DNA from 3 places in the Rummeliibacillus sp. SL167 genome. Region 1 is predicted to be linked to each of the others. Evidence: riboswitches for the same ligand, from Rfam matches in the RefSeq annotation. Region 1 holds a riboswitch; each other region holds the start of a gene.

Region 1 (7,745 bases):
ACCTTTTATCTATTCAAAGGATCATTACCAAGGAGATCCATTTCTAAGGCAACAACTTTCTTTTTATTTGTTAAAGTCAAGAAAAATCGATACAAATGCGCATTCCATTATTATAGGGAGCAGCAAACAGGAATTGTTTATGAAAATTGGTTTATTAGTAAAAAATGATTTTCATACTATTATCTGTGAAGATCCTGGCTCTGAAACGGCACGTAGATTCAGTTCTTTGTTTGATTTCGACATTTTGCCAATGCCCTTTTCGTCAAAAGGCACGCTTTTAAAGCAATTGCCAGAGACAAACCATCATATTTTCTATACGACACCATCTCATCAATTTCCAACTGGTGTAACAATGCCTATCTATGAACGTCAACGTTTGATTGAGTGGGCTTATCATACAGATAGTTTTATCATTGAAGATGATCATGACAGCGAATTTCGTTATTCACAACAACCTATTCCTGCTTTAGCGTCTCAAGATTTGAATCGTGTCATATATCTAGGAAGTTTCGCTGAATCATTTTTACCAACATTGAAAATTAGCTATATAATTCTTCCTCAAAAGTTACTGAAAGCTTATCATCACTCTTTTTCAAATATGGAGCAAACTACTTCTTCGATCCATCAAAGAGCTATGGCTATTTTTATGGAAAATGGTTTTTGGGAATCACATATTCGAAGAATGAAATCTATATATAAGAGAAAAATGGAGATATTAACTACTGCATTACAACAAGCATTTTCAGATGACATTGAAATTCTAGGAAAAGAATCAGGACTTTATGTATTATTACGTATTCGAAACGGTTACACAGAACAACAATTGATCCAAAGAGCTGCTGAAAATGGTGTAAAAGTGTACGCTGCTTCTCGTTTTTTCATTAAAAGGAAGCCAAAATATCCATTGATTCAATTAGGCTTTGGTGGTAATACAGAAGAAGAAATCTTAAAAGGAATCGAATTATTGCAAAAAGCATGGAACTAATCATGTATATCATGTTTCATCATTCGCTTTTCTAAAAAAACAAATTTCCTTAGTTTGCCTGTTGACATTATTAAAATGTAGCGTTATTATAATAAATGTCTTAAAGTAAAGGGCGTATGGCGCAATTGGCTAGCGCACCTGACTCTTAATCAGGGGGTTGTGGGTTCGACCCCCACTACGCCCATATTTGAAAGGACATCATCTATTGAGATGGTGTCCTTTTCTTTTTCATGCTACAGAAACGTTCTATATATTTGTAAATATTTTCTCATAAAAAGCCAAAGATAGAACGTCATATGATATACTTTATTCAATCAATCATCAATAAGAAAAAGAGAGGTTGAAGCATGCAGATTAAAAATCTAATTTTTGACTTTGATGGCACACTTGCAGATTCAAGGCAATGTAGTGTACTAGCCACGCAACAAGCTTTTATCGAATTTGGTTTAAAGAAACCGAGCGAAAAACAGATTGAATATTATATGGGTGTTCCCATTGAAGTATCCTTTAAAAAAATGGCAACTACAGGTTTCACGGATGAATCGTTTGAAAAATTGCTTACTATCTTCCGACAAGCCTACAAGAATTTAGAGAATAAAACGCTCTCTACATTTCCAAATATACCAAATGTATTAGAAAGTATAGCCTCAAGCGGTAAGCAGCTTTTTGTTGTATCAAGCAAAAAGTCGGATGTACTTCTTCGTAACTTACAAACACTCAATATCAATACATATTTTAAAGATATTATTGGTTCTGATAAAGTGACACATTATAAGCCTCATCCAGAAGGTATTTTAAAACTAATGGATTTTTATCAATTAAATGCAGATGAAACGGTAATGATCGGTGATACTATTTTCGATTTGCAAATGGCGAAATCCGCAAATGTTTTTTCATGTGGAGTAACATGGGGAAGCCATAGCAAAGAAGCTTTACAGGAGGAACGATCAACATTTTTAGTTGATGAAGTAAACCAATTAGCCATGTTAGAAGAATTATGGTTATAACAATTTAGAAGTTCACATTGTTGGATATTCTAGTGATACTTGTTATTGAAGTATTTACATAGCAACCTTTAAAAGATTTGATATTCGTTTGAACGGATTATTTGTTGTTAGATTTCACTACGTGTTTTCTATTCATCACAATATGCCAATCGAACAAAACAAGCTTATCAAGGCGTTTTCCCCCACCTATTGATTTGAATCTTGAAATATGAACTACTTCCTACCAATTAATATGTGAAAAAAATAGCTAATCCCTTTACATTATATAAATATAGTGATATGATAGTTAATGTCTTAAAACAAAGGGCGTATGGCGCAATTGGCTAGCGCACCTGACTCTTAATCAGGGGGTTGTGGGTTCGACCCCCACTACGCCCATACTGGAAGGACATCATCCATTCGATGATGTCCTTTTGTTTCTCATTCATGCAGAAATAAGCTTAACCATCTCCCATATCCTCTTCAACACAATCTTTTTCATCAATGTTAGCTCTAATTCTTTAGATATTAAAATAGAACATAAAAATACCGCTGTAAGAAATCGAATAACTTACAACGGATTTTTTACCATTACCTTCATTCCCATTCATAAGGTGTTTCTTGGTATACATAATAATTTAACCAGTTTGAAAATAATAGATGTGTATGTGCACGCCAAGTATTTAAAGGTGTTTTTGATGGATCATCATTTGGGAAATAATGTTTTGGAATAGGAACATCTAACCCCTTTGCTACATCTCTCTCATATTCTTCTTTTAACGTGCAGGCGTCATATTCTAAGTGACCCGTTACCATGATAAATCTTTCATCCTTTGAAATCGCTATAAAAAGCCCTGCCTCATCTGAAGAAGATAGTACCACTAAATCTGGATGTGCCTCCACTTCTTTAAGAGAAACTGAAGTATGACGTGAATGTGGAGCTGTAAACACATCATTAAAACCTCGTAATAGTTTAATGGTTGAATCATTTACCGTGTGCTTAAAAATACCTGAGCATTTTTCTGGTAGAAGGAATTTTCCAATCCCAAAATGATGATAAAGGGCAGCTTGTGCACCCCAGCATATATGCAAAGTTGATGTCACATTTGTTTTGGACCAATCCATGATTTGTTTGATCTCTTCCCAAAAATCGACTTCTTCAAATTCCATTAACTCAATTGGCGCACCCGTAATAATTAGTCCATCAAATCGACGGTGTTTTACTTCTTCGAATGTTGTATAAAATGTTTCTAGATGTGATTTACTTACATTTTTAGACTCATGAGTTGCTGTATTTAAAAATGTTACATTCGTTTGTAATGGCGTATTCCCTAATAGCCTAAGAAGTTGCAATTCTGTTTTCTCTTTTTGAGGCATTAAATTTAAAATAGCAATATTTAGCGGACGGATATTTTGACTTTTGGAACGATCTTCATCCATTACGAATATCTTCTCTTTCTTTAATAATTCTGTAGCAGGCAAATCTTTAGGGATATTAATAGGCATTCATAAACTCTCCTTTTTACTATCATTAATCAGCAAGCCGCTCATTAACGTATTCATCTACCGTATTGAGACATTTTCTCTAAACGAAAACCCCTTTTCTATGATAAGAAAAGAGGTTTGAAATGCACTCAATTCTTATCTTTCAAGACTGTCATCTGTCTTGTAGGACTTAGCACCTTTCTGCTAGGCAGAGGTTGCTGAAGCTTCGCTGGGCCATTTCCCTCGGCTTCTCTTGATAAGTGTGTTTTATGTAATTAATGTAATCCTAACATGGAAATGCTACAATTGCAAACTTTCACGAAATTAGAAACAATCAATAAACATTGATATATAAAGCTTTTTAAAACCATCAGCTTTATATGATCTAAAACATCAGAAGGTGTCAAGAAAGTATTTTTTGCATCATGCATAAGTAAATCAATTTCATAATGCAAAATTCAGACGAAAAACACGAACATTTCAACATGAACATTAATATTCAGAAATTTTTGTTCCGCTCCAGACGGCGCTTTCCACGGGCTTGGCTTCAATCTCCTCGTCACTACGTTCCTGCGGGGCTTTCAGCTCAAGCTTTTCCCGTAGGAGTCGCCGTCTTCCGCTCCATAACTATCAAAATTAGTTATTCTTAAATGTTCGTATTTTTTAAGAAGAAAATGATTTATGAAATTGATTCAAGTATGTATTAAATTAATTTTAAATACCCATATGATAAATATAATATTTTTTAGTTAATAATTTTTTTGAACAATCAATAGCTTTTTCAAGATTATTCATTATCTTTCTTCTATTAAAAAATTCATTATTAAAAGTGAATTCATCTGGTTTATCTTCTATTAACTCTTTCCATAATGAAAATGTTTTTATTAACTTTTCGGCAGATTCATCAATGAATAGACTATCACCACATCTACTATACCCATCCATTTTAGGGAAGCTACTCTTACTTGGATTTATACAAGGTACATCATCTAATTCATTTTCACCTAAATGCTCATATATATAATCAATAAAATCATCATCAATTATAAAACTTTCAATCACATATTGATTATAACTATCTCTATCATCTTCACTTGGGTAAAAAGCATTCACTAATTTCTTATCTATAGTATTTGGAATCAAGAAAAATTTATGGGGAATCATACAGTCACTCCTGCATTTATAAATAGTTAAATTATATAATTTATGGTAACACAATAAAATATAAAGATCATTTACTTTAAACCTTTAAAGCTAAAACTTTTGTATATACTTAATCTTGCTATGATTAGGTATCCCTTTTCGCCAGTTAATCTCCTGTTTTCCAAATCCAGCTGGTGGTGGGTCACCAACTTTAAGTTGGTACCACTTACTACGTAAACATCCTTTTCAGTAAATCAATTTCAGCAATCATATCTTTATCAACCTCAGCAACTCATTCCATTTTTTAGCAACTCCATCTCCCTGCTGATCAAATATTTTTATAAACAAATTTTTCAGAATCATTAAACGTATAATCTAATAACTTTTAGTCAAAGATGGGAGTAGACGGCTCCACACCGTCTTTAAACTCCCTTTTCGCACGTTTGATAATTCAAACGTGTTTTTTATTTTTGAACTACATTAATACAATCATATAAAACACCACCGTAATTGTGCCGTGCCCTGTTTATAAACGCGCCAGTCAAGCTCTTAGTGTTTTTCACACGTATGAAAGCATGCTTCATCACTTATTCAACTTTCTTATGATTTTAAAGATGCTCTCTCTAAGCTATTGAAAAGAAATTCCGCCGCATTAATCAGTTTGTTAGCTGTAATGAAACTTATAATGTACAAGTCTGGATCAAGTATCACAGGGAAGATGGTCAGTTTGTTTGCGTACATAGAAAGTGCCTCTTCTAGACTAATAGGTTTATCATGCTGGGAGGTCCTGAAAATTTTATGAGTTGTTTTGATTACAGGCTCGCGCAAAGCATCTATTACATATACATAAAGATAAAAATGGGTAGCACAAACCACAATCGTGGTGTTGCGCTATCCATTGTAGTGAATTTTTACACTAATCTTCAATCAATCTTCGAATCTGTATTAAATTTTTTGATGGCAGTAGAAAGTTCGTCACTTAAAAGCGTTAAGTTTTCAGAAGATGTCGAAACCGCTTCTACTGCATTTAATTGTTCTGTTGATGAAGCACTAACTTCTTCACATGCAGCCGCCGTTTCTTCTGAAGTTGCTGCGATATGTTGGATCAGTTCCACTACTTCATCTTTAAAATTCGTTACTTTCAGCACATCATCAGAAATTTCTTTAATCGAATTATCAAGACGTTGAATCAGTTTAGAAATGCCATGGAATGCCTCACTTGTCGTTTCAACCACTTCATTTTGACTTTGGAAGGCTTTTTTCGTTTCTAGCATCTGCTCTGTAACTTGATTTGATTCTTCTTGTAAAGCATTAACTGTTTCACGTACTTCTTCTGTAGCCTTAGCAGATTGCTCAGCTAATTTTCTTACTTCATCTGCCACAACTGCAAAGCCTTTTCCATGTTCTCCAGCTCTTGCCGCTTCAATGCTTGCGTTCAATGCTAGAAGATTCGTCTGATTCGAAATTTCCATAATGATCTTCATGACATTATTGATAGAACTAATTTTATTTTCTAAAGAAGAAATCATATTTGCCATTTCTGACATACTATTGCCCCATCCAGAGAAAGTAGTTTGTAAATGATTGAATTGCTTTTGCCCACCTTTATTCACTCGATGTGCTTCCTCAGCAACTTCTTTCATAGCAATCGATTTTGAGTGAATTTCATTAATTTGATTACTCAAGGCTTGTGCATGTTCCCCTGCAGTTTCTGCACGTCCTGCGGAACTACTTGCCCCTTTAGCAATTTCAGTCATAGCTGCTGTTACTTCCTGACTTGATGCACTTGTTTCTTCTGCCAATGTATTTAATTTTGTAGAGTTTTCGTTTACTTGATGAGAAGATTTTTTAACAACTTGAATGATTGAACTCATATTTTCAGCCATTTTATTAAAATCATGTGACAGTTGTCCAATTTCATTTTTTCCATTATAGGTTGAACGAACCGTTAAATCTCCATTAGCCATTTTTCCCATTAAAGTCCTAAGTGCTTCTATTGGCTTTGTAATTCTAGCAATCAAGAATACTAAAGCTACAAATAAGATCACTAATAAGATAGCTGACATTAGGAAAAAAATATTCCGAATATCCTTTGAAGTTTGATAGATTTGGTTTTCATCATAGACCGCAGCAATTTTCCAGTTTAAATTTGGCAATGTATCATAAATCGTTATATACGTTTTGTCTTTTTCATCTGTGCGGACAACGCCACTGTTTTTATGGCTTCCTAACATATCCTTTACATATGAGTAATTCGATAAATCTTTACCAAATTTTGTTGGATGAGCAATCGCGGTTCCGTTGTTTCCTATAATAATGGGAAAACCGTGATATCCTAATTCACGTTTTGAAATTTCTTTTGATAAATTTGATAATAAAATATCCGTTCCTACAACACCAATCACTTTTCCATCTTTCACGACAGCTTTTGCTGCGGTGATTGCATATGATTTAGTAGCTTGATCGATATATGGGGTAGTCCAATAAACCTTATCTGGATTATTGTATGCATTTTTATACCAATCTCGAGAAGTAGGATCAAAATCCTTCCCTAAATCAACTTTTGGTAAAATATCGAGATGTCGATTTGTTTGCGCATAATAAACAGAGGAAGCTGAAGTATATATGGACAAAAAGTCGTTAAACTTCGTACTCACTTCTTTGGCTGAAGAAGATCCTTTATAATTGAGAACTTCAGATGATTTTGAAAACTGAATAATGCCTTTTTCATAACTTCCAAGATAGTTTTCGATGGAAGAAGACATTTCCGTAACAAACACTTGACTTTGCGCTTTTAAATTAGCACTTGTTTTATGATTGACCGTATAAGTACTTACAGCATTCAATAAAAGAACCCCAATTACAACAAGCGCTATAACAGTACTTATTATTTTCCATTTTATTGTTTTTCCCATGGTTTTCTGTCCCTTCCACATACATTAAAACAAAAGTACAAATTGACTATCCCAATAGAAAAATAGTCATATGACTTAAGTTCATCACTAAGTATAACAAATTATGTATTAAAAGTTCATAAAATATTTACAAAAATCTAGTAATTTAAAAAATATTTTTTTGAATCCATTTCATACGCCTGATATTTTATGATGGCCGACTTTCTAGATTATAAAATTAAGCCTTATTAT
Region 2 (7,745 bases), 980 kb from region 1:
GCAACATAAATGGAAGGACGGCAAAACAATGGCCTACTTCCAAGCCTATACCAATACACACGCACCACTTCCCATATTGAAAGAAAAATTCGAAGCAGCTCTTGCCTGCGAAGGTGTGATGGGGTTAAGTATTGCTACTCGTCCTGATTGCTTGCCTGATGATGTTGTCGAATATTTAGCTGAATTAAATGAACGCACGTACTTATGGATTGAACTTGGACTACAAACTGTTCATGAACGCACAGCGAATTTGATCAATCGCGCTCATGATTATGCCACTTATATAGAGGGGGTAGAAAAACTTCGTAAGCATAATATTCGCGTTTGTACGCATATCATCAATGGCTTGCCTCTTGAAGACTACGATATGATGATGGAAACTGCCCGAGAAGTGGCAACACTAGATGTTCAAGCCATCAAAATTCATTTGCTTCATCTATTAAAGGGGACACCGCTTGTCAAACAATACGAAAAAGGCATGTTACAATTAATGGACAAAGAGGCATATATCCATTTAGTGGCTGACCAACTAGAAGTCATCCCTCCAGAAATGATTGTACAACGTATTACGGGTGATGGACCTATCGATTTAATGATCGGACCCATGTGGTCAGTAAACAAATGGGAAGTTTTAAACGGGATTGATGCAGAACTAGAACGCAGAGAAAGCTGGCAAGGTAAGTTTTACAACGCGAAAGAAGTGAAAACCCTATGACATTAAAACTTGTCTTACAATATGCCCATCTTTTACTTCAAGATACAATAGAGGCTGGCGACGTTGTAGTTGATGCGACAGCCGGAAATGGATATGATACGACTTTTCTTGCACAGCTTGTCGGTGAAGATGGACATGTCTACGCATTTGATATACAACAACAGGCGATTGATGCGACCAGCAAACGGTTAATGGAAGCAGGAGTGTCAAAACAAGTATCCCTTATTTTAGATGGTCATGAAAACATAGATCAATATGTAAAAGAGCCTGTTAGTGCAGCTATTTTCAATCTAGGTTATTTACCTGGTGGTGAACACACCATTATTACTAAGCCAAATACAACTTTGCAAGCGATTGATCGTCTATTAAGCTTGTTAAAAATAGGTGGCATCATTATATTAGTTATCTACTATGGTCACGAAGGTGGCAAAGAGGAGCGCGATCGAATCATCGACTACGTTTCAAGCTTGCCGCAGAAAAAAGTCCGTGTTTTACGTTATGAATTTATCAATCAAAAAAATGATCCTCCTTTTGTCATTGCTCTTGAAAAATTGAAGGAACTATAATCTTCTAGACACCTTAAATGAACGATTTAGGATGTCTTTTACATGGTTCTACGCAAAAAAAAGAACAGGTACTAACCTAGAACTTTTTTCTATTGAACCATATTTTGTTTTAAATATTTGATCGTATGCATAGATTATTGAAACCATCCAATTATAAAGGAGTTCAATGATCTATGCCTAAAATACAAGCCGTTAGTACATATGCTCCTCCTTATTCGCTAACGCAGGACAATGCAGAGAATTTCATCAAGGAACTTTTTACGGGAAAGATGAATAAGCTTGAACGATATTTAAAAGTATTTAAAAATGCGGAAATTTTTAATCGTCAACTGGCTATGCCAATAGAATGGTATAAAGAAAATCACTCTTTTTCAGAAAAAAATGACTTATATATTGAGTTAGCGACGGAATATAGCATAAAAGTTATTCAGAAATGTTTAGCAGAAGCAGCAGATGTGACAATAAGGGATATTAACGCTATTATTTTTGTTTCGACTACAGGGATTTCAACACCTAGTATAGAAGCCCGATTAATGAACCAATTATCTTTTTCCAATGATGTTGTCCGCATTCCAATATGGGGGCTTGGCTGTGGTGGCGGTACTGCAGGAATTAGCCGTGCAAATGACTATTGTTTGGCACATCCAGAATCATCAGTCTTGGTGATTTGCGTTGAGCTATGCAGTCTAACATTTCAACCAAAGGATTTGAATAAAAGTAACTTTATCGGCACTTCCCTTTTTGGGGATGGAGCTGCCTGCGCTTTAATAAGCGGTGACCAAGTAAAATTATCTCATACCAAAACTTTACCTCGTATTCAAGCAACTGCTTCAAAATTATTACCGAATTCTGAGGATATTATGGGCTGGCGAATTGAAGATGATGGTCTGCATGTGATCTTTGCCAAAAGCATTCCTAATATTATCGTAAAATGGTTTGCACCATTTGTAGAAAGCTTTCTTGCTCAGCATGAACTTTCTCCGCAAACTATTCATCGTTTTATCGCTCATCCAGGTGGCAAAAAGGTTCTTACTGCGTATGAATCCGCCTTGGAACTTCCAAAAGAATTAGCAGCACCCAGTTCTATTATTTTGCAGCAGCACGGCAATATGTCTTCTCCAACGGTACTCTATGTACTGAAATATGTTATGGATCAACAACCAAATCGCGGTGAATTCGGAATAATGACTTCTCTCGGCCCAGGTTTTAGTGGAGAGTTAGTATTACTAGAGTGGGAGTGATAAATATTTTATTTGCCATTATTTTTACAATCATTTGTATCCAAAGATTAGTAGAATTACGAATTGCTAGAGAAAATGAACGTTACATGAAAAATCGTGGAGCGATTGAATTCGGTCAATCACATTATCCCTTTATCGTTATGCTGCATGGGTTATTTTTGAGCAGTTTATGGATTGAATATATTTTAAAGGATGCTCCTCTTAGTCCATTTTGGATTATTTTGCTTGGATTTTTTCTACTCTTACAGATTGGTCGAATCTGGTCTATTAAATCGCTTGGACATTTCTGGAATACGAAGATTATTGTATTGCCCAATACCACTTTGGTAAAAAAAGGTCCATACAAATGGCTTTCTCACCCAAACTATATCATCGTTGCTTTAGAAATTGCTGTTATTCCATTAATTTTCCAAGCCTACTTCACCACCATTGTATTTTCAGCTTTGAATATAATGATAATGTTCGTTCGTATTCCTGCTGAAGAAGCGGCATTAAAAAGTCAAAATGATTATTAACTGAACAGACGATGCGTTGAAAAATGTTTCAGGCAATACCCAAAAGATGTCCGTCAATTGATGATTCAACGACGGACATCTTTCTTATATAGCATGATTAAATAATATAGCCAATATTTCGTAATGCGTTATAGATGAAAGATTCCATATACTGATAAATATCATTCCGCTCAGGTTCTTGATACAAATCATGATAACAAACTTTCCATTCCTTATATTGCAATTCCGAAATATTTTGCTGCATAAGCCACTTTTTACTGTGCGCTGGTGAAACGATTTTATCATTTCCGCCATTCATCAACAGTACGGGGATGTCTGGCAATTCTTCGGTGGCTATCACAACATTCTTCATAAATTGATGTAATTCTCGATACCAATTAACAGTAATCACTGAATTATAGTAAATATCATCTTTTTCTTCTTTATAAAATTCATAGCTACGTGTTAGCTGCTTTACCGTAATGTCATGATGAATCTTCATATTCCCCGTTAATTTGCTCAATCCTGTTAAGGCATTGGATAACTTAGAGGGTTGATGAATTAAATGCATCCATGGAGATGTCAAAATCATCCCAGCACATTCGTATTTATGTTTTCTTTCTATTTGAATGGCAAGTGTTGCGCCTAACCCATGCCCAATGATAAAGATCGGCAAATTGTAAGTAAATGCGATTTGCATCATTTGACGAATAAACTTTGCATAATCTCTAAAATCTTCGTCATGCGCTTTTTTACGCCTGCTCTCTTCACCATGTCCTGGTAAATCACCAGTGATGACATGCATTCCAGACGTTCTCAATTTTTCAATTAACCAAGCATATCTTCGATGGTGCTCGTATGCACTATGTATAAAAACAACCACTGCTTTCGCTTGACCTTCAGCTTCCCATTTCCACATAATTACTTCTCTCCTCATTGATTCTATCTCTATTTTAACGTATTCTATGTTTTTCTGTTCCAATTATCACATCCGTTTGTTACGATAATTATAAAAAATTCTAACTTGAAATGAGGCGTATTTTCGATGATTTATCCATTTAAAGATAAAAAACCATCTATTGACCCATCTGCTTTCATTGGTGATCATGTTGTTATAACAGGAGATGTGACGATAGGTCCAGATTCATCTATCTTTTATAATACCGTTATTCGTGGTGATGTTTCGCCTACTATTATTGGTCGTAAAGTAAATATTCAAGATCTCTGTTGTTTACATCAAAGTCCAGCTGCACCGCTAATTATAGAAGATGAAGCCACCATTGGCCATCAAGTAACACTTCATAGCTGTCATATAAAAAAAGGAGCACTAATAGGAATGGCTTCCATCGTTTTAGATGGTGCTGAAATTGGTGAAGGCGCATTTATTGGTGCTGGTAGTCTGGTTACGCAAGGAAAGAAAATCCCACCAAATACACTTGCATTCGGTCGTCCTGCAAAAGTGGTTCGTGAACTAACAGAGGAAGACAAAAAAGATATGGATCGTATCCTAAACGAATACTACGAAAAAGGGCAATATTATAAATCTGTACAAAACAACCCGCTACCTCGATAATTTACTTTAACATTTTACACAAAACAAAAGGTCATCCACCATCATCATGGCGAATGACCTTTTTGATTTGGTCATTGATTTTCTAAGCTTTTACAGCAAATTTTTCTTTCAATGCTGCTACTTTATCTGTTTTTTCCCATGGAATATCTAAATCAGTCCGTCCAAAATGTCCATATGCTGCTGTTTGCCTGTAAATAGGGCGACGTAGATCCAACATTTTGATGATACCTGCTGGACGTAAATCGAAGAGTTCACGAATCGCTTCTACTAGATCGCTTTCTTTTACTTTACCAGTGCCAAACGTATCGACTGCAATTGATACTGGTTGTGCAACACCGATAGCATAAGCAAGTTGAACTTCTGCACGTTCTGCAAGGCCTGCTGCGACGATATTTTTCGCAACATAGCGAGCTGCATATGCTCCTGAACGGTCAACCTTTGTTGCATCTTTTCCTGAGAAAGCACCGCCACCATGACGAGCATAACCGCCATAGGTATCAACAATGATTTTACGACCAGTAAGACCTGCATCACCTTTTGGTCCGCCAATTACGAAACGACCTGTTGGATTGATAAAGTATTTGGTATTGTCATCAAGTAATTCAGCTGGGACAACTTTCGCAATCACTTCCGCCTTTAGGTCTTTTTTGATTTGTTCTAATGATACTTCTTCATCATGTTGAGTTGAAATCACGATAGTGTCTACTCGTACAGGTTGGTTATTTTCATCATATTCGACCGTCACTTGTGTTTTACCATCAGGTCGTAAGTAAGATAATTGGCCTGATTTACGAACTTCTGATAAGCGTCGTGCCAATTTATGGGCAAGGCTTATTGGCAATGGCATTAATTCTGGTGTTTCATTACAAGCATAGCCAAACATTAAACCTTGATCCCCTGCACCAATGGCTTCAATATCTGCATCTGTCATAGAGCCTTCACGAGCTTCTAATGCTTGGTCAACACCTTGTGCAATATCAGGTGATTGTTCACCAATCGCTACAAGCACAGCTAAATTTTCGGCGTCAAAGCCGTATTTGCCACGAGTATAGCCAATTTCTGCCACTGTATCTCGTACAATACCTTTAATATCTACATATGTAGTAGTTGAAATTTCACCAGCTACAAGTACTAGACCTGTTGTAGCTGTTGTTTCACATGCTACACGCGCATTCGGATCTTTTGCAATAATTGCATCTAAAATTGCATCTGAAATTTGGTCGCAGATTTTATCCGGATGTCCTTCTGTTACGCTTTCTGATGTGAATAATCGTCTGTTTGTCATTTGGTTTCCTCCTATTATAACGAGATCCTCTCGAAAAAAGATACGGTACTCATTACCCATGTCCGTTTAAACAGTTACACTAAACGACAAGCCCGCTGTAAGCTGCTTTTTTAACACGAGGATATAGAAAGTGCCAGTACATAGTATAAATAGAATGCCACAAATCGCATATAATAATGAAACAAATCAGATTTGCTTCTATTTTTTGAAAAAAAAAACCTTTCACTCATCGAAAAACAATGAGGAAAGGATATGTTTCGTAAGCACCTTTCACTCTTATCGTTCAAGGAATGTTCCTTGCATCAGATTAGCACCAACGCATTACGTGAAAAATAATGCAGGTTGCCGGGTTTCATAGGGCCTGACCCTCCACCAGCTCGGGATAAGAGTATCCGTTCTAATGCTTATAGTAAGTGATATTGTTCCGAAAGTCAAACGTATTCTCTATTGATTTTGAAAAAAGTCAAATTTAAAAAAATAATTAATAATTAGTATAGACTATTCATTCAAATGTGTTATACTAATTCTCGAAATGAATAACTAGATCCCCTTTTCAGAAGGGCATATAATAAATAAATAAAAAAAGGATGGTACGAACCAAGATGAATTCAGTAGAAATTGCGAATGAACTGAAGGACTTATTACAAGGACAAAACATTTTAGAGCAACTTTCAGTCCCACAATTAGTGGAAAAAGCAACTTCACGCGGTGAAGCAATCTTAACAGTTGATGGTGCAGTTCGTGCAGTAACAGGCAAATATACAGGACGTTCACCTAAAGATAAATTTATGGTAGTTGAAGAATCTTCTAAAGATCATATTGACTGGGGAAAAATTAACCAACCAATTTCCGCAGAAGTATTTGATTCATTATATAACAAAGTTATCAATTATTTAAAGCAAAAAGAAGAAGTTTTTGTATTTAAAGGCTTTGCAGGTGCAGATAAAAACTCTCGCCTAGCGATCCGAGTTGTTAATGAATACGCTTGGCATAACCTATTTGCTCACCAATTATTCATCCGACCTACTGATGAAGAACTTAAAACTCATGATGCTGATTTCACAATCGTATCTGCCCCAACATTTAAAGCAGATCCTAAAGTTGATGGCACAGCTTCAGAAACATTTATCATCGTATCTCTTGAAAAACGTATTATTTTAATCGGCGGTACTGAATACGCTGGTGAAATGAAAAAATCAATCTTTGGTATTATGAATTACTTATTACCACGACAAGGCATTCTTTCCATGCACTGTTCAGCAAATGTTGGTGAACAAGGTGATGTTGCTCTATTCTTCGGTTTATCAGGTACTGGTAAAACAACATTATCTGCTGATGGTAATCGTAAACTAATCGGAGATGACGAACACGGTTGGTCTGATAATGGGGTATTCAATATCGAAGGTGGTTGCTATGCAAAAACAATCAACCTTTCTGCTGAAAAAGAACCGGAAATTTATAATGCGATCAACTTTGGTACTGTACTTGAAAATGTAGCTGTCAATGCTGACAGTCGTGTTCCTGATTACGATGATGCTACACTAACACAAAATACTCGTGCTGCATATCCAATTCAAAATATCGAAAATATCGTTGATCCATCTGTTGCAGGTCACCCAAAAACAGTTATCTTCTTAACAGCTGATGCTTTTGGTGTTTTACCTCCGATCAGCAAACTAACAAAAGAACAAGCGATGTATCATTTCTTATCAGGCTTCACGTCTAAAATCCCTGGTACAGAACGTGGTGTTGTAGAACCAGAACCAGTATTTTCTACTTGCTTCGGTGCTCCATTCTTCCCACTTCATGCAACAGTTTATGCAGAAATGTTAGGAAAGAAAATTGACGAACACCAAGTAAATGTTTTCTTA
Region 3 (6,897 bases), on a different contig from region 1:
TTGTTGTACGGCTTTGTAATAAATATCTACAGCATAATCTGTTGTACCGCCCCCTGGAGGCGTTACATAAGAGATTAGGCCTGGGAAGCGAACACCGCGAGTATCTATGCCAAATCGTGTATGATAATAATCGCACAGCAATTCACCAGCCACTTTGTTGACACCATACATCGTTGTTGGACGCTGTAATGTATCTTGTGGTGTATTGTGTTTTGGGGTTGATGGTCCAAATGCGCCAATAGAACTTGGTGTGAAGAATTGTAAACCTAACTCTCGAGAAACCTCTAATGCATTGACAAGCCCACCCATGTTTAAATTCCAAGCCATTAAAGGTTTTGCCTCTGCCGTTGCGGATAATAACGCTGCCATATGCATCATCGTATCTGCGCCGAACTCTTTTGCTATATCATGCATACGCTGTGCATCCATGACATCTAATAATTCAAAAGGTCCAGCCTGTGTGGGAACCTTTCTTATATCTGTTGCTAATACATTGTCTGTACCATATTCATCACGGAGCTTCGCTACTAACTCTGAACCAATTTGACCGCATGCACCAGTGATCATAATTTTTTTCATTTTATTTCCTCCTCTTGCTAGCTACAAATGTACTTCTGGAATATACACGTTTTATATAAATACAATTGTGTTTTTCAGAAATACAATTTATTCTATTTAATTTGCGTTTAATCAGTGTTTCTATTACAGCAATTATATAATGTATTTTTAAAAAATACAATATCTGTTTTTCTTCAGTGAACATACATATAAAAAGACTTTTTTGAAAGTTTTGATTATAATGAGTAAAAAGGAGTGAAATTTATGCAGTTATGGAAATTAACGCTGATTTATTTATTTGCCATTATCGCTTGTACTTTTTTGTTGTTAATGGATATTCCAAAATGGCTAATTTTCATTTTGCTTTTTCTTTATGTTTTTTCATTCACCATGTACCCTTACTTCAACGCGCTTTTATGGACAAATAATCTCAAGACAGTTGAACGTTTTCTTAAAGCCAATAAACACCGATCCTTATATGCATATCCATATGCGATCGCCAACCAATCTGTAGTTGAACAAAGAGCTGCCCTACAAAAGATTATTACCTCCCATCAGCAACCCTATATAAAACACAATTATGCTTCTATATTAGCAATTCTTGAAAAAGATTATGATCGTGCTTTATCAGAAGCAAAGCAAATTACAAAAGAGCCTTTTCAAAGTTACATGATTGCACATAGTGAAGCCTATTTAGGAAACTTTGAACAGGCGAAAATCTTAATGCCGAAGCTTACAGAAAACTGGATGTCACCTTCCATTGAAAGCTTGATTTCCTTTAAACAGCAGGATGGCGAAAATTTTAAACATCATGCTACAAAGGCCATTCAACAAGCGAGGGGCATTCAAAAGTATTTGCTCGTTCATAATTTTCGAAAATTGGGGGAGAAATTGAAGTAAGTAAATTGGTTATGACGTTTCATTTGGTTAAAATATACGAGAAAAAGGCGCAGAATACTGATCAAACAGTGTTCTGCGCCTTTTGTATTGACATATTCTTCTTGAAAAAGATTCCTTAAGTAAACTACATATACCATCTTTTTATTGATTTCATTGATTTTGCTTATTTTCTATTTTTCATCCATTCAGGTTTACCAAATCCTTTGAAGTCTGAATCGATTACTTTTTCAAATTCAGCAGATTCTACAACTGCTTTAAGATCTTTTGCAAGTTGTGAATTTTCATCTGCTTGACGTACTGCTACAACATTACGGAATTGATCTGGCATGTTTTCAAGAAAAACAGCGTCTTGTAATTTCATACCTGCAGCTAATGCAAAGTTTCCTGGTACGCCGGCTATATCAGCACTTTCAACAGCACGAGGAAGACCTGCTGCCTCAATTTCTTTGAATTTTAAATTTTTAGGGTTTTCTGTAATATCTTTTGTAGAAGCTTTTAATTCATCGATTTTATCATTAATTTTGATTAAACCTTGTTCTTGTAATGATTTTAAAGTACGAGCTAAGTTTGAAGGGTCATTAGCAATTGCTATTGTTGAACCGTCTTTAATGTCAGCTACTGTTTTATATTTCTTAGAGAAGAAGCCCATTGGTGCAGTTGGTACAATGATTAATCCTTTGATTTTTGTACCATTTTGTTTATTGAAGTTTTCCAAGTATATAGAGTGTTGGAACAAGTTTGCATCAATATCTCCTGAATCCAAAGCTTTGTTTGGTTGGATATAATCGCTGAATTCTACTACTTTTACTTTATAACCTTTTTTCTCAAGTTCAGGAACAATTGCCTTGTTTAGCATATCACTATAAGGGCCAGCTGTTGCTCCAATTTTAATATCCTTTGTTTCTGTCGCTTTGTCTGTGTCTTTTTTTGCTTTATCTTCGCCACAAGCAGCTAAAGCTGTAGCTAATACTAAAGTCAATAAAACAAGTAAAAATTTCTTCATTATTGTAAAGCCTCCTATTATTATCTATGAAAATCTCTGACTTATCATTTTCCAACTGCTCAAGGTCGCTTTCCGTCAAAAACGAAGATGACGCTTTTGTTTCAAGCTCCTAAAACAACTGTCGCAACTGAACGAGCCATTTCCGCTTAACGTTTATCTACTACTTTTGCTATTGCATCACCAGCTAATTGAATCACTTGGACAATCACGATTAAAATAACAACTGTTGCAATCATGATGGTATTGTCATAACGGTAGTAGCCGAATCGAATGGCTAAGTCACCGATACCGCCACCACCAATAATTCCTGCCATCGCTGAAGAAGCAACTAGGCTAATAATCGTCATCGTAACCCCTTGAATCACACCTGATTTTGCCTCAGGAAGCAATACGTCTTTAATAATCATCCAACGTGTTGCCCCAACAGCAATTGATGCTTCAATGACTCCTTTATCAATTTCACGAAGAGATGTTTCAACAAGTCTTGCAAAAAATGGCGTCGATGCAACAGATAGAGAAACGCTTGCAGCAATCGGTCCTATCGTGTCACCTACTAACCATTTTGTGAATGGGAATAATGCTACTAAAAGAATAATGTATGGAATCGAGCGAATTAAATTGACGATAAAACCAACAACTATATTAATGAAACGATTCCCAAGCAGTCCTGATCTACTTGTAGAAAATAGACCTTTACTGGTGATGAACAGTAGTAACCCAAGTGGTAAACCAATCACTAAAGCGATTGATAAGGCAATGCCCACCATTAGAAGGGTCTGACCAAATGCTTTCCAAATATCTGGAAGCATGTCAGCAAAATGACTTGGATCAAATAACATGGTCTAACACCTCCACTGTTACTCCTCGACTTTCCATATAAGAAATCGAACGTTTTATATCTGCTACTTGTCCATCCAACTCCATTAGAAAAATGCCGAGTGGTTTTTCCTGAATATATTCAATCGTGCCATGAAGGAAATTACCTTGTACTTTAAATTGCTGAAGCATGTCCGAAATGACTCCTTCACCAGCTATATCACCTTTGAACAAAATTTTAACAATCTGTCCTTGGACATTTTGTAGAATCACTGATGGAATATCGAAAGATACGATACTGCTAATAAATTCTTGTGTTAACGGCTTTTCTGGATTGGCAAAGATATCATAAACAGGGCCCTCTTCTATCACTTTACCATTCTGCATAATCGCCATACGATCGCAGATTTCTTTTACAACATCCATTTCATGGGTTATAAGAATAATCGTAATACCAAGTTCACGATTAATTTTCTTTAATAGTCGTAAAATAGAGGTGGTAGTAGTTGGGTCAAGTGCTGACGTTGCTTCATCACAAAGCAATACAGATGGATTATTAGCTAATGCTCTTGCTATCCCTACACGTTGCTTTTGTCCACCACTTAATTGAGATGGAAACACATCTTTTTTATCTGTCAGTCCTACCATATTGAGCAATTCTTCAACTCGTTCATTGCGCGATTCCTTTGGTAATTTTGCAGCCTTCAGTGCAAATTCAATATTTTCACCGACTGTTTTTTGGCTGATTAAATAAAAGTGTTGGAAGATCATACCGATTTTCAAGCGTGCCTGACGAAGCTTCTCGCCCTTTAGCTTTGTTAAATCTTGTCCATCAATTAGGATTTGTCCATCCGTTGGTTGTTCCAACAAATTAATACAGCGCAATAAAGAGCTTTTTCCTGCCCCGGAATAACCAACGATACCAAATATTTCTCCATCTCTAATCGTTAAAGAAACATGATCTACACCAATTATTGATTTCTTTTTTGCTTTGTATACCTTTGATACATTTTGTATTTCCAGCACATACATCCCTCTAATCCTATCAAATTGCTATTGTATAAAATATACATAATCTATCAGTAAACTACGTATTCTTATAAAAAAAGATACACCTTTCTACTGAAAGACGTATCTTTTTATCGACATTTATTTATCTTTCAGAAATAAATTCTGTAGGAATTAGCACCTTCCCTAATGGGGGTTGCTGGACTTCATAGGGCCTTTCCCTCAGTCGCTCATGATAAATTCCATTTGTCAAGTTGTAAGTTTATGATACTCATCATATTTCCTTTTAAGCCATTTGTCAATGAATTTTAAAAATTTATATATGACTTCTATTCATCATCTGTAGAATTGTATATATTGCACCATTAAAATCCTATTCTTTCATATATAGGTTAAATATTTCTGTTTAAAATATCCTTGTATAATTCTGGGCGTCTGTCATCATACACTGGAATTTTCTTACGTACTTCATCCACTTTTGAAAAGTCCACATCGACTATGGACAATTCCTCGTCCTTCTGGCCGATCCATAACACTTCGCCCCATGGTTCAATAACCATCGATTGACCATTAAAGTTTTCTTCTTTGTGGCTGATCCGATTAACTGCAATGATAAAGCATTGATTTTCAATAGCGCGTGCTTGCAATAACACTTTCCAATGATCGATTCTTGCAGTTGGCCATTGCGCCGATACAAATAAGACTTTAGCTCCCTTTAATGCATGAAGTCGCAGCCATTCTGGAAAACGAATATCATAGCAGATCACGCCAGCTGCTGGCAAATCGCCTAATACAAAATTGTTTTGTGTCTCCCCTGCCGATAAATGCAGATGTTCATCCATTAAGCGAAATAAGTGGACTTTATCGTACTCGCCTACTAATTCACCATGATGATCAACGGTGTACATCGTATTAAAGAATCCCTTTTCTTTTTTGGTTGCTACTGAACCACCCACAAGATGAATATGGAGCTCTGATGCTAACGATTGAAGAAATTTCTTTGTTCTTTCACCATTCACATCTGCAAGTTCATCTAATTTTTCTAAAGCGTAACCCGTGTTCCACATTTCCGGTAAAATGACGAGTTCAGCCCCTTTACTTGCTGCTTGGCGAATAAATTTCTCTGCTCTTGTAAAATTTTTTTCAACATCCCCAAAAGCTACATTTAATTGAATACATCCTACTTTCATTTTTGCACCACCTATAGACATTTTCTTAAAAAGGTTATACTATTTTTACTAAATCATTTTTTTATTCTGAAAATTAAGCTTTATATTATTCTAGCTATTTCTAATTCAAATGTATAGTACAGCGTCTTAATACATTTATGAGAGACTTGGAGGGAATTATACGATGGAGTTATCTGAAAAACTACAAAATTTACCTAAACAATTTTTCGCAAACCTTGTAAGGCAAGTAAATCAAGCGGTCGCAGAAGGTCGCAATGTTATCAATCTGGGGCAGGGTAATCCTGACAAACCAACCCCAGCACATATTGTCAAAGCAATGCAAGAAGCAACGGCTAATCCAGAAACGCATAAATATTCCCCATTTCGAGGATTAACTGAATTAAAAGAAGCCATCGCTACATTTTACAAAAGAGAATACAATGTAGACATTGATCCTAATACAGAAGTGTCTATTCTTTTCGGTGCCAAGGCTGGACTTGTTGAACTGCCTTTAGCGATCCTCAATCCTGGGGATACAATGTTGTTGCCAGACCCCGGCTATCCAGATTATTTATCTGGTGTAACATTGGCAGATGTAAAATTTGAAACGATGCCACTATTAGCTGAAAATGATTTTCTTCCAGACTATCAACAGCTTTCTGAAGATGTTAAAAAAAGAGCTAAATTAATGTACTTGAACTACCCGAACAACCCAACAGGTGGTATCGCTACAAAAGAATTTTATGAAGAAACCGTCAAACTAGCAAAAGAAAATAATATAGCCGTATTGCAAGACTTTGCCTATGGTGCAATTGGCTTTGATGGCAACAAACCCATCAGTTTCCTCCAAACGGAAGGAGCAAAAGAAGTAGGCATTGAAGTTTATACGCTATCAAAAACATTTAACATGGCTGGTTGGCGTGTTGGTTTCGCCATCGGCAACGCACAAATTGTTGAAGCATTAAACCTTATACAAGATCACCTCTTTGTTAGCCTATTCCCAGCAATACAATTAGCAGCAGTTGAAGCATTAACTGGAGATCAATCTTGTGTCAAAGAACAAGTAGCTATTTATGAAAGCAGAAGAAATACTCTTATCAAAGCATGTAAAGAAGTAGGATGGCCTGTAACAGCTCCAAAGGGATCTTTCTTTGCATGGCTTCCTGTTCCAAAAGGATTCACAAGTCAACAATTTGCTGATTTTCTTTTAGAGAAAGCAGATGTCGCTGTTGCTGCTGGTAATGGTTTTGGCAAACACGGTGAAGGTTATATACGTGTAGGATTATTAGTAGATGAACAAAAATTAACAGAAGCAATCAAAAGAATTGGACAACTCAATTTATTTAAAGAAACGGTATAAAAAAATATTGGCTAATGAATGAAGACCAATATTTCTATTATCCTAATTTATTTTTACAGAAAACAGTATTTCAATGTACTAAC

What was found. Region 1 has a riboswitch for S-adenosylmethionine ahead of metA (homoserine O-acetyltransferase MetA). Riboswitches for the same ligand answer to the same signal wherever they lie in the genome.
Region 2: linked by a shared signal. The riboswitch ahead of metK (methionine adenosyltransferase) and the one ahead of metA (homoserine O-acetyltransferase MetA) in region 1 are both predicted to bind S-adenosylmethionine.
Region 3: linked by a shared signal. The riboswitch ahead of FEZ13_RS12125 (methionine ABC transporter ATP-binding protein) and the one ahead of metA (homoserine O-acetyltransferase MetA) in region 1 are both predicted to bind S-adenosylmethionine.

The regions. Positions count from the first base shown of each region.
Region 1 covers NZ_VCBM01000001.1:1,070,676-1,078,420, forward strand. Annotated here, with positions in the region: gene pdxR (MocR-like pyridoxine biosynthesis transcription factor PdxR) at 1-985, shown strand, start outside; tRNA gene FEZ13_RS04830 (tRNA-Lys) at 1,096-1,169, shown strand; gene FEZ13_RS04835 (HAD family hydrolase) at 1,333-1,992, shown strand; tRNA gene FEZ13_RS04840 (tRNA-Lys) at 2,297-2,370, shown strand; gene metA (homoserine O-acetyltransferase MetA) at 2,569-3,477, opposite strand; SAM riboswitch class I at 3,610-3,719, opposite strand; gene FEZ13_RS04850 (hypothetical protein) at 4,171-4,620, opposite strand; gene FEZ13_RS04855 (methyl-accepting chemotaxis protein) at 5,523-7,514, opposite strand.
Region 2 covers NZ_VCBM01000001.1:91,731-99,475, reverse strand. Annotated here, with positions in the region: gene mnmL (tRNA modification radical SAM protein MnmL/YtqA) at 1-715, shown strand, start outside; gene mnmM (tRNA 5-(aminomethyl)-2-thiouridylate-methyltransferase MnmM) at 712-1,281, shown strand; gene FEZ13_RS00360 (type III polyketide synthase) at 1,455-2,522, shown strand; gene FEZ13_RS00355 (isoprenylcysteine carboxyl methyltransferase family protein) at 2,519-3,037, shown strand; gene FEZ13_RS00350 (alpha/beta hydrolase) at 3,135-3,935, opposite strand; gene FEZ13_RS00345 (gamma carbonic anhydrase) at 4,062-4,589, shown strand; gene metK (methionine adenosyltransferase) at 4,672-5,874, opposite strand; SAM riboswitch class I at 6,148-6,263, opposite strand; gene pckA (phosphoenolpyruvate carboxykinase (ATP)) at 6,477-7,745, shown strand, end outside.
Region 3 covers NZ_VCBM01000002.1:145,800-152,696, reverse strand. Annotated here, with positions in the region: gene FEZ13_RS12145 (L-threonine 3-dehydrogenase) at 1-579, opposite strand, end outside; gene FEZ13_RS12140 (hypothetical protein) at 823-1,458, shown strand; gene FEZ13_RS12135 (MetQ/NlpA family ABC transporter substrate-binding protein) at 1,622-2,461, opposite strand; gene FEZ13_RS12130 (methionine ABC transporter permease) at 2,608-3,300, opposite strand; gene FEZ13_RS12125 (methionine ABC transporter ATP-binding protein) at 3,290-4,303, opposite strand; SAM riboswitch class I at 4,428-4,527, opposite strand; gene FEZ13_RS12120 (carbon-nitrogen family hydrolase) at 4,678-5,475, opposite strand; gene FEZ13_RS12115 (pyridoxal phosphate-dependent aminotransferase) at 5,639-6,814, shown strand.